4 regions of the Streptomyces sp. NPDC023838 genome follow, and region 4 is predicted to be linked to each of the others. Evidence: riboswitches for the same ligand, from Rfam matches in the RefSeq annotation. Region 4 holds a riboswitch; each other region holds the start of a gene.

Region 1 (2,192 bases), on a different contig from region 4:
CAACCGCATGCTGCGCCGCAGCGGCGAGCGCCTCGCCTCGGCACGGGTCATCGCGGAGACCGCCCAGCGCGCCGTGCTGCCCACGCCCGCTGAGCGCATCGGCGGTCTCCAGGTGGCCGCGCGGTACGAGGCGGCCCAGGCCGGCGCTTTCATCGGCGGGGACCTCTTCGCCGTCCAGGACACGCCGTACGGGGTGCGCCTGGTCGTCGGGGACGTGCGGGGCAAGGGGCTGGAGGCGGTGGAGACGGTGGCCGTGGTCATCGGGGCGTTCCGGGAGGCGGCCGAGCAGGAGACGACCCTGGAGGCGGTGGCCGGGCGGCTGGAGCGCGCGCTGACCCGGGAGGGCGCCCGGCGCGACGGTCTGGACGCCGTCGAGGGGTTCACCACGGCCGTGCTCGCCGAGATCCCGCGCGGCGCCGGGTCCGTACGCCTGGTGAACCGGGGTCACCCCGAGCCGCTGCTGCTCCACGCCGACGGGGCGGTGGACGTCCTCGCCCCGACCGACCCGGCCCTGCCGCTGGGGATGGCGGACCTGGGGGTGTGGCCGGACCGGGCCGACGCGTACCCCTTCCCGGCCGGGGCGACGCTGCTCTTCTACACCGACGGCCTCTCCGAGGCGCGCTCCATCGATCCGCCCGGGGTCTTCTACGACCCGTACGAGCGGCTGCGCGGCCGCATCTTCCCAGGACCGGCCCAGGTCCTGGACGCGCTCGTCGACGACGTGCGCAGACATACGGGCGGGGGTGCGAACGACGACATGGCGCTGCTCGCGGTGGGGCGGCCCGGCGAGCGGCAGCCGGAGCGGCGGCGGACGATGCCCGTGGTGCCGTGACGGCGCGTAGTCGAACAACCTCCCTGCGCGCAACAGTTGACACACCGCCATCAGTTGTCCCCAACGATCACCGGGAACAGCTTGGAATCCGGTCCCGCTGTCTATTAACGTTCGATAACGCAGCGCGGTCGTCCCAGCCGTCGTCATAGGCGGCACCGCGCGCGTGCGCCGAATCCCGCGAGGGAACCGGGGAACCACCAACTTGGGGTGAATCGGGCACCTTTGCACCTTCGAAAGGTGCCCGTAGGAGACCTTCCTGCTCCGAACCCGTCAGCTAACCCGGTAGGCGAGAAGGAAGGAAAGGAGTGCGCCTCCGTGGCGTCCAACGAGCCTGCCCTCGGCACCCCGCCGGTTCCCCCCGTCTCCCTGTACGGGCCCGCGCCCAGTGACACCGAGGTGTGGGAGGAGTGGGACCCCACCGAGGAGTCCGTGCGCTCCGTACGCGGCAGACACCGCGTCGCCAAGCAGCGCGGCGGACTCGCCCGCAGCTCAACCGTCCTCGGCGTCGGCGTCATCGCGGCCGTCGGCGCGGGCGGCATGGCCAGCGCCCAGACCAAGCCGCCGGTCTCCATATCCCTGCCCGACTCGGTCGCGAACAACCTCCCCGACGTCAAGTCCCTGCCGGGCGTGGGCACGCTGATCTCCGACATCGCGGGCGACGAGAAGGCCGACCCCTCCCCGGCCGACCGGGCCGACCAGGCCGTCGCGAGCGCCCCCCTCACCATGGCCGGCGTCTCCCGGGCCGACGCCGAACAGGGCGCCACCGGCGCCGGCGAGGCCCTGCGCGCCCGCATCCTCCAGCAGGCCGAGCAGCAGCAGAACGACGCCGAGGCCGAGGCGAAGGCGGCCGCCGAGAAGGCCGCGGCACAGAAGGCGGCGGCCGAGGCGAAGGCCGCGCAGAGCGCCGCGGAGCAGAAGGCGGCGGCCGAGAAGAAGGCCGCCGAGGAGGCCGCCGCCAAGAAGGCGGAGGAGGAGCGGCTCGCCGAGCTCGCCAAGAGCTACTCGCTCCCGGTCGCCTCGTACACGATCACCTCGACGTTCGGCGAGGCCGGCTCGATGTGGTCCTCCGGCCACCACACCGGCCTCGACTTCGCCGCCCCGACCGGCACCCCGCTCAAGGCGATACACGGCGGCACGGTCAAGTCGGCGGGCTGGTCCGGCTCGTACGGCTACCGCACGGTCATCGAGCTGGAGGACGGCTCCGAGCTCTGGTACTGCCACCAGTCGTCGATCGCCGTCAGCGCGGGCCAGAAGGTGACGACCGGCGAGACGATCGGACGCGTCGGCGCCACCGGCAACGTGACGGGCCCGCACCTCCACCTGGAGGTGCACACTCCGGGCGGGACGGGCATCGACCCGA
Region 2 (2,192 bases), on a different contig from region 4:
GACAGATATATGCACATCTTGGTGGATCGGCGCATCCGGCGGCACGATGAGTGGCACTCTGGCGCGAAGCACAAGTCCGGGCCGTCCTCGCGTTTGTCCGCTCGCTGCGCGTCCAGCAGGCCGGCCCGGGTGGGAAAGGGACAGCGTCGCCATGGCAGACCACCAAGAATCAACCGTCACTCTGCCGAGCGATCCCGCCTCGGTCTCCGCCGCCCGCAGGCATGTCGCCGGCGTACTCACCGAGTGGGGTCTTCCGTCGGACGACGATACCGCCGACACGATCCGCCTGATCGTCTCCGAGCTCGCGACCAACGCCGTGCAGCACACCCTCGGCCAGTCGCCCACCTTCACCGTGGACCTGCGCCTCGAACGCGACGAGCAGCTCCACATCGGCGTCACGGACAGCCACCCCCGCTGGCCGAAACGTCTTCCCGCCGCCGTCCAGCAGGACAACGGACGCGGCATGGTGATCATCCGCTGGCTCGCCGCCGAGTACGGGGGGCGGCTTTCCGTCACGCCGACGCCGGAGGGCGGCAAGACCGTCTGGATCGCGCTGCCGTGGACGGCGCCGGTGCAGACCTAGGTGTATTGCCCAGTGAGGTTGGGGACGCGGCTGGCGGGTGGTTTGCCTGTGAGCGAGCACGGGGCGCGGTGAGCGCGGGCGGGCGGGTTGCCCGGCCCGCCACGCTCACCGGCCCGTGTCGGCTGCGTCAGCGCACGCGCCCGTACCAGACGCTCTTCGACCAGATCTTCTCCAGCCGGACCACGGACCCGCTCTTGGGGGAATGCCATATCTTGCCGTCCCCGGCGTAGATCCCCACGTGGTAGACGTTCGAGCCGGAGTGGAAGAACACCAGGTCCCCGCGCTCGCGCGCGGACGACGTGATGTGGCGGGTGCTGTTGTACTGCTGCTGGCTGGTGCGCGGCAGCTTCTTGCCCGCCTGCTTGAACGAGTAGAGGGTGAGCCCCGAGCAGTCGAAGCGGTACGGGCCGCTGGCACCGTACTGGTAAGGCGCGCCCTTCTTCGACGCGGCGACGTTGAGCGCCTTCGTCGCGAGTGTCGCGGCGCTCGCCTCACCACTGGCGCCCGGCGCCAGCATCGTGCCGCCGACTGCGGCGAGGGTGAGGGCGGAGACCGCGCCGACTCGGGTCAGCAGGGACGGAACGTAGTTCTTCTGCGCAGACATGCGCGACCCTTCGTCAAACCGCCTGCGAAGGATGACCTGTCGGGTTCGGACTGGCGAAGACGCCCGGCCGCTGTCGCGGCTTCACCCCAAGGGCCTCCCGGTCTCCCGGTGGGCCCGCCGTAATCGGGTCCTCCACTCCTGCCGATCCACTCGTTCGACCAGTCGTCCGGGTACGGCGGCAGGACTCGGCGTCCGCCCGGACCGCCCCGCCGCGGTGGCGGGGGCTTGTCGTCGGAAGGGATCTTGGCTCACGAAGTGTCGGATTTCCGAGCCGAAACGGCGTTTTGTGAGGCTCCTCACGACTGACCCGTTCGGGTGGACATCGATGTTTCAACACTTCTGACAGGGTGTCCGACCTGCGTCGTACCGGCGACGGAACGATTCATTCCGGTCGGTGTCTGCGCATTCGGAGCAACATTTGCGGTCCGTCGTTCGGACCATCGGATGGTCCGAACGTGGGACGCCCACTCGTACCAGCGCGCGGGTGCGCGGACGCCGCGGCGTCAACTCGCGGCTGACGGCGGCGGCATCGTGAGGCGGCCCGCCCGGCGTTCCCCGTCGAGGATCCGCAGCACCCGCGCCAGCGTCTCGGAGTGCAGCTCCGTCTCGCCGCGCAGATGCATCGTCGTCAGCGCGTCCCGCAGGGCCACGGCCCGTCCGACGAGCGCCTGCGCGGCCCGCAGCGCGCCGTAGGTGTCGTTGTGCCGGGCGGGGTTGATCCGGCCCAGCTTGTCGAGCGCGTCCAGATACGCGTCGACGAACTCGCCCTCGGCGCGCGTCAGCGCGGGCAGCGGCGGCAGTTCGGGCAGCACGGCTCTACCTCCCTTGCGCGGCGGCCGAGTTCTTGCGGCTGGTGATGACGTGGTCGACGAGGCCGTACTGGGCCGCGGCGGCGGCGTCGAGGATGGTGTCCCGCTCGATGTCGGCGCTGATCCGCTCGGTGGACTGCCCGGTGTGCCGGGCCAGCAGATCGGTCAACAGCGCGCGCTCGCGCTGGAGTTCATC
Region 3 (2,192 bases), on a different contig from region 4:
AATACGCGCCAATTACCGTGTGGGACAAGGGCCGTCAGAGGTTCGCGCCCTGCTGGCGGAGGTAGGCGAGCGGGTCGACGTCCGAGCCGTAGTCGGGCGTGGTGCGGATCTCGAAGTGCAGGTGCGGGCCGGTGACGTTGCCGGTGGCGCCGGAGAGGCCGATCTGCTGCCCCTCGGTCACGGTCTGCCCCGCCGAGACGGAGAGCTGCGAGAAGTGGGCGTACTGCGAGTACATGCCGTCGGCGTGCCGGATGACGACCTGGTTGCCGTACGCGCCGCCCCAGCCGGCCGAGACGACCGTGCCCGCGCCGACGGCCTTCACCACGGTGCCGGTCTCGGCCGCGAAGTCGACGCCCGTGTGGTAGCCGCTGGACCACATGGATCCGGCCATGCGGTACGGGGTGCCGATGCTCACGCTGTCGAGCGGCGCGCGGAAGCCGGCGGAGGAGCCCTGGTTCGCGGTGGTGGCCGAGGCGGTCTCGGCGGCGGACGCCTTGGGGGCGGACGCCTTGGGGGCGGACGCCTTGGGGGCGGAGGGGGCCGGGGACGACTTCGACGTGTGGGGGGCCGACGCCTTCGTACCGGAGTCGTGCGAGCCGCTCGCCTTGGCGGAGCCGTGCGACGTGCCGCCCGCGGCCTTCGCGCCGAGCGTGAGCTTCATGCCCGGACGGATCAGCGACGGGTCGGAGCCGACGACCTCGCGGTTGTCCTGGTAGAGCCGCTGCCAGCCGCCCAGCCGGTGGTCCGCGGCGATCTGCGACAGGCAGTCGCCGCTCTTGACCTTGTACGTGGTGGGGGCGGCCTGCGGGGCGGTGGCCGGAGCGGCGACGAAGGTCGTGGCGGCGCGGGCGGCCTGCTGCGGCGCGGTGGCGGGGGCGGCGGTCTTCACCGCGGCGTGCGCACCGGTGGCGCCGAGCAGCGGGATGGCGAGCGCGGCGCCACCCGTACCGGCGGCGACCATGCCCCGGGATATCGGGTTGGACTTGGGACGGCGGTGCTTACCCTTCGCGGGCATGGCGGATTCCTCTCCGGCGCCTGCGAGGTGAGCTGTCGGGTTCGGGCTGGAGCTGCCCGGCCGGGCACCGTGTACGGTGCTCCGGCTTCACCCCGAGCCGTGCCGGAATTCCGGACGGCGCTTACCTGGGTCCCCCGCTCCTGCCGCGCGTGGATGGGTGCGGATTCCGAGCGGTGGCAGGATTCGGCGGTCCACCCGGATTGCGGTGACCGTAAGCGAGCCCGGCGTGCCACGACAAGTACCCATTCGCCTTCGGGATTCCCGGCCGGGAATTCAGCCGGGAATTGCGGTCACCCTGCGTCGACCTGAATTCCCAACGGGCCCCGCCGCACGGGGGAATTCATTCGGGGCCGCCACCACGGAACGTCACGGATATGACGCTGCTCACGGACAACCGCCCTTTCCTGCGAGGCAGATGGACAGGGGCCATCAAATCGCCCAATCCGGTCGAAAATTCCAACCCATTAACCCCTTCTCACCACTCATCGCCCCACTCTGTCCAGTTTTGACCACTACATCCCGATGAAGATCTTTACCGCACCGAGAACGCGCATTCCTTATGCCGGATGCGCGCTCAGCCGCCGCAGACGGAACACCGACGCATCAAGATCGCCCCGCAGCCCGGTGTCCAGTCCCCGGTGCAGCAATACCGCTCCCCTGTGTACGGCCCCGGTGTCCAGGCACCGATAGGCCGCCGCCGGGTCCAGGGCGCGCAGCCGCACGGCCGGGGGCCGCTCCCCGTAATGCTGGGCCTGGAGGTGGGCCAGGACCACGGTGTCGTCGCCGCGCACGTACTGGACGGCGCTGAGGCCGCCCGCGGGTGGCCGCAGCCGGTACTGGTCCCCGAGCTGCACCACCGGCCGGATCGCCTTGTACAGCTCCACCCACCCGCGCGCCTCGGCCAGTTCGGCCTCGCTCCACCGGGTGAGGTCGCCGCCGACGCCGAGCACCCCGGCCATCGCGCTCACGAAGCGGAAGCGCAGGCTGCTGTGGCGGCCGTTGAGCAGGACGTTGGGGCTGTCGGTGACCCAGGCGGCCATCACCCGGGCCGGGTGCAGCTGGCTGAAGCCGTCCTGGATGGCGAGCCGGTCCAGCGGGTCGGTGTTGTCGGAGGTCCACACCTGGTCCGTACGGGAGAGGATGCCGAGGTCGATCCGGCCGCCGCCGCCCGAGCAGG
Region 4 (2,192 bases):
GAGAAGGGCTACACGTACGGAGTACGTGCGTACGGTCAGGTGCTGCGCTCCGGCGCGGAGGGCACCGGCGCGGCCATGCTCGCCATCAGCGGCTCGGTCGACACGCCCAACACCGGCCCGGCCCTGGACGACCTGTGGACGGTGCTGCGCAAGCTCGCCGCCGAGGGTCTGACGGACGCCGAGCGGGAGACCGCCGTGCAGAACCTGGTGGGCGTGGCCCCGCTGAAGTACGAGACGGCGGCCGCCGTCGCCGGGACGCTGGCCGACCAGGTCGAGCAGCACCTCCCGGACGACTTCCAGGCGCAGTTGTACGCGCGGCTGGCCGACACGGGCACCGTGGAGGCCACGGCGGCGGTCGTCAGCGCCTTCCCGGTGGACCGTCTGGTGACGGTCCTCGTCGGGGACGCGGCGCAGATCGAGGAGCCCGTCAAGGCGCTCGGGATCGGTGAAGTCACCGTCGTCGCGGGCTGATTGAGCCTCCGCCAGGGCTGTCCGCCGAAGGCGGCCGGACGAGGCGGGCGGACGAGGCGGGCGAGGACCCCGGTGGCCCAGTGGCCGCCGGGGTCCTTCCTTATGTCCGTTTTATTGGGGAGGTTGCCTGTCTGTCATGTGGCGTGCGCTACAAAAAGACGTGTCTGTTTGGTGATTGAAAGATCAGCCGTCTAGCGTCAATCGCGCTGTCCGTCACCACCCGTCGCAGCCGCGGCACCGGACAGCGATCGCCGAGTCCCCAACTGGCGCGAGCCAGGGGAGCCGGGGACCCACTCAGTCCCTGGGGTGAATCGGACGCCTCCGCCCGCGGAGGGGCCCGTAGGAGACCTTCCTGCTCCGAACCCGTCAGCTAACCCGGTAGGCGAGATGGAAGGAAAGGACACCGCCACTTCATGGCGTTCACCCGTGCCACCGGGAAGCACCGTCGTCCGAGCGCCATGTCGCGCAAGAGCGCGAACATAGCGGGCATCGCCACTCTCGCCACCGCCGGCGTCGTGGGCACCCTCGCCTCCCCGGCCCTGGCCGCCGAGAACTCGGCGCCCGCCGCGGCCTCCGTCGAGGACACCGGCATCACCCAGGCCATCGTGATCGGCGACTCCCTCGCCGACCGCATCGACGCCCAGGCCGCCGCCCAGAAGCACGCCGCCGACAAGGCCCGCGCCGCCGCCGAGGCGAAGCGCATGGCCGAGGCGAAGGCCAAGGAGGAGCGTGCCGCCAAGGAGCGCGCCGCCCGCGAGGCCGAGCGCAAGCGCCTCAACTCCTTCGTCGCCCCGATCGACGGCAGTTACGTCTCCACCGGCTACAAGACCGGCGGCTCGATCTGGTCCTCCGGCAGCCACACCGGCATCGACTTCCACGCGGGCAGCGGCACCTCGGTGCACGCCGTCGGCCTGGGCACCGTCGTCGAGGCGGGCTGGGGCGGCGCCTACGGCAACAACATCGTCATCCGCATGAACGACGGTACGTACACGCAGTACGGCCACCTGTCGTCCATCGGCGTCTCCGTCGGCCAGCGCGTCGAGCCGGGCCAGCAGATCGGCCTCTCCGGCAACACCGGCAACACGACCGGCCCGCACCTCCACTTCGAGGCCCGCACCTCCCCGGAGTACGGCTCGGACATCGACCCGATCGCGTATCTGCGCTCGCACGGCGTCAACGTCTGACGCGGTCCGTCCGCACACTCCACCGAAGCCCCCGGCGCCCCGCGCCGGGGGCTTCGGCGCTGCCGCCGCCGTGCGGTGAGCGGGCCGTGGCCAAAAGATATGCATTGCATACGGCATGTCACAGGGAATTAACAGCCGCTGGAATAGAGTCGCCGAACAGGCGTCGATCGACCGCGTTTCGCGGGGATTAAGGCGGAGGTTCGGTCATGCGCATTCCGGCGCAATCGGTATGCACGGCAATCCGCGACGACATCGTCGCGGGACTCTTCGCGCGCGGCAGCCGGCTCACCGAGGAAGTCCTCGCCCGGCGGTACGGGGTCTCCCGCGTCCCGGTCCGCGAGGCGCTGCGCACGCTGGAGTCCGAGGGCTTCGTCACCACGCGCCGGCACGCCGGGGCGTGTGTCGCCGAGCCGACCGAGCAGGAGGCCGCCGACCTGCTCGAACTGCGCACGATGCTGGAGCCACTGGCCGCCTCGCGGGCCGCCGCCCGGCGCACCGAGGCCCATCTCAAGGTGCTGCGCGGCCTGGTCAGGCTCG

What was found. A riboswitch is a leader RNA that binds a small molecule or an ion and turns the genes downstream of it on or off. The one in region 4 is predicted to bind cyclic di-AMP.
Positions count from the first base shown of each region.
Region 1: it holds a riboswitch for cyclic di-AMP, as region 4 does, so the genes downstream of both, AB0G17_RS04365 (M23 family metallopeptidase) here and AB0G17_RS18035 (M23 family metallopeptidase) in region 4, are expected to answer to the same signal.
Region 2: it holds a riboswitch for cyclic di-AMP, as region 4 does, so the genes downstream of both, AB0G17_RS15890 (C40 family peptidase) here and AB0G17_RS18035 (M23 family metallopeptidase) in region 4, are expected to answer to the same signal.
Region 3: it holds a riboswitch for cyclic di-AMP, as region 4 does, so the genes downstream of both, AB0G17_RS36860 (LysM peptidoglycan-binding domain-containing M23 family metallopeptidase) here and AB0G17_RS18035 (M23 family metallopeptidase) in region 4, are expected to answer to the same signal.

Region 1 covers NZ_JBFAAD010000003.1:22,640-24,831, reverse strand. The annotation lists gene AB0G17_RS04370 (PP2C family protein-serine/threonine phosphatase) at 1-832, shown strand, start outside; cyclic di-AMP (ydaO/yuaA leader) riboswitch at 989-1,136, shown strand; gene AB0G17_RS04365 (M23 family metallopeptidase) at 1,199-2,192, shown strand, end outside.
Region 2 covers NZ_JBFAAD010000011.1:1,341-3,532, forward strand. The annotation lists gene AB0G17_RS15885 (ATP-binding protein) at 152-583, shown strand; gene AB0G17_RS15890 (C40 family peptidase) at 711-1,187, opposite strand; cyclic di-AMP (ydaO/yuaA leader) riboswitch at 1,191-1,375, opposite strand; gene AB0G17_RS15895 (hypothetical protein) at 1,691-1,999, opposite strand; gene AB0G17_RS15900 (ATP-dependent Clp protease proteolytic subunit) at 2,004-2,192, opposite strand, start outside.
Region 3 covers NZ_JBFAAD010000068.1:6,843-9,034, reverse strand. The annotation lists gene AB0G17_RS36860 (LysM peptidoglycan-binding domain-containing M23 family metallopeptidase) at 35-1,015, opposite strand; cyclic di-AMP (ydaO/yuaA leader) riboswitch at 1,020-1,185, opposite strand; gene AB0G17_RS36855 (alpha-galactosidase) at 1,573-2,192, opposite strand, start outside.
Region 4 covers NZ_JBFAAD010000013.1:36,533-38,724, reverse strand. The annotation lists gene AB0G17_RS18040 (pitrilysin family protein) at 1-471, shown strand, start outside; cyclic di-AMP (ydaO/yuaA leader) riboswitch at 711-871, shown strand; gene AB0G17_RS18035 (M23 family metallopeptidase) at 885-1,655, shown strand; gene AB0G17_RS18030 (GntR family transcriptional regulator) at 1,862-2,192, shown strand, end outside.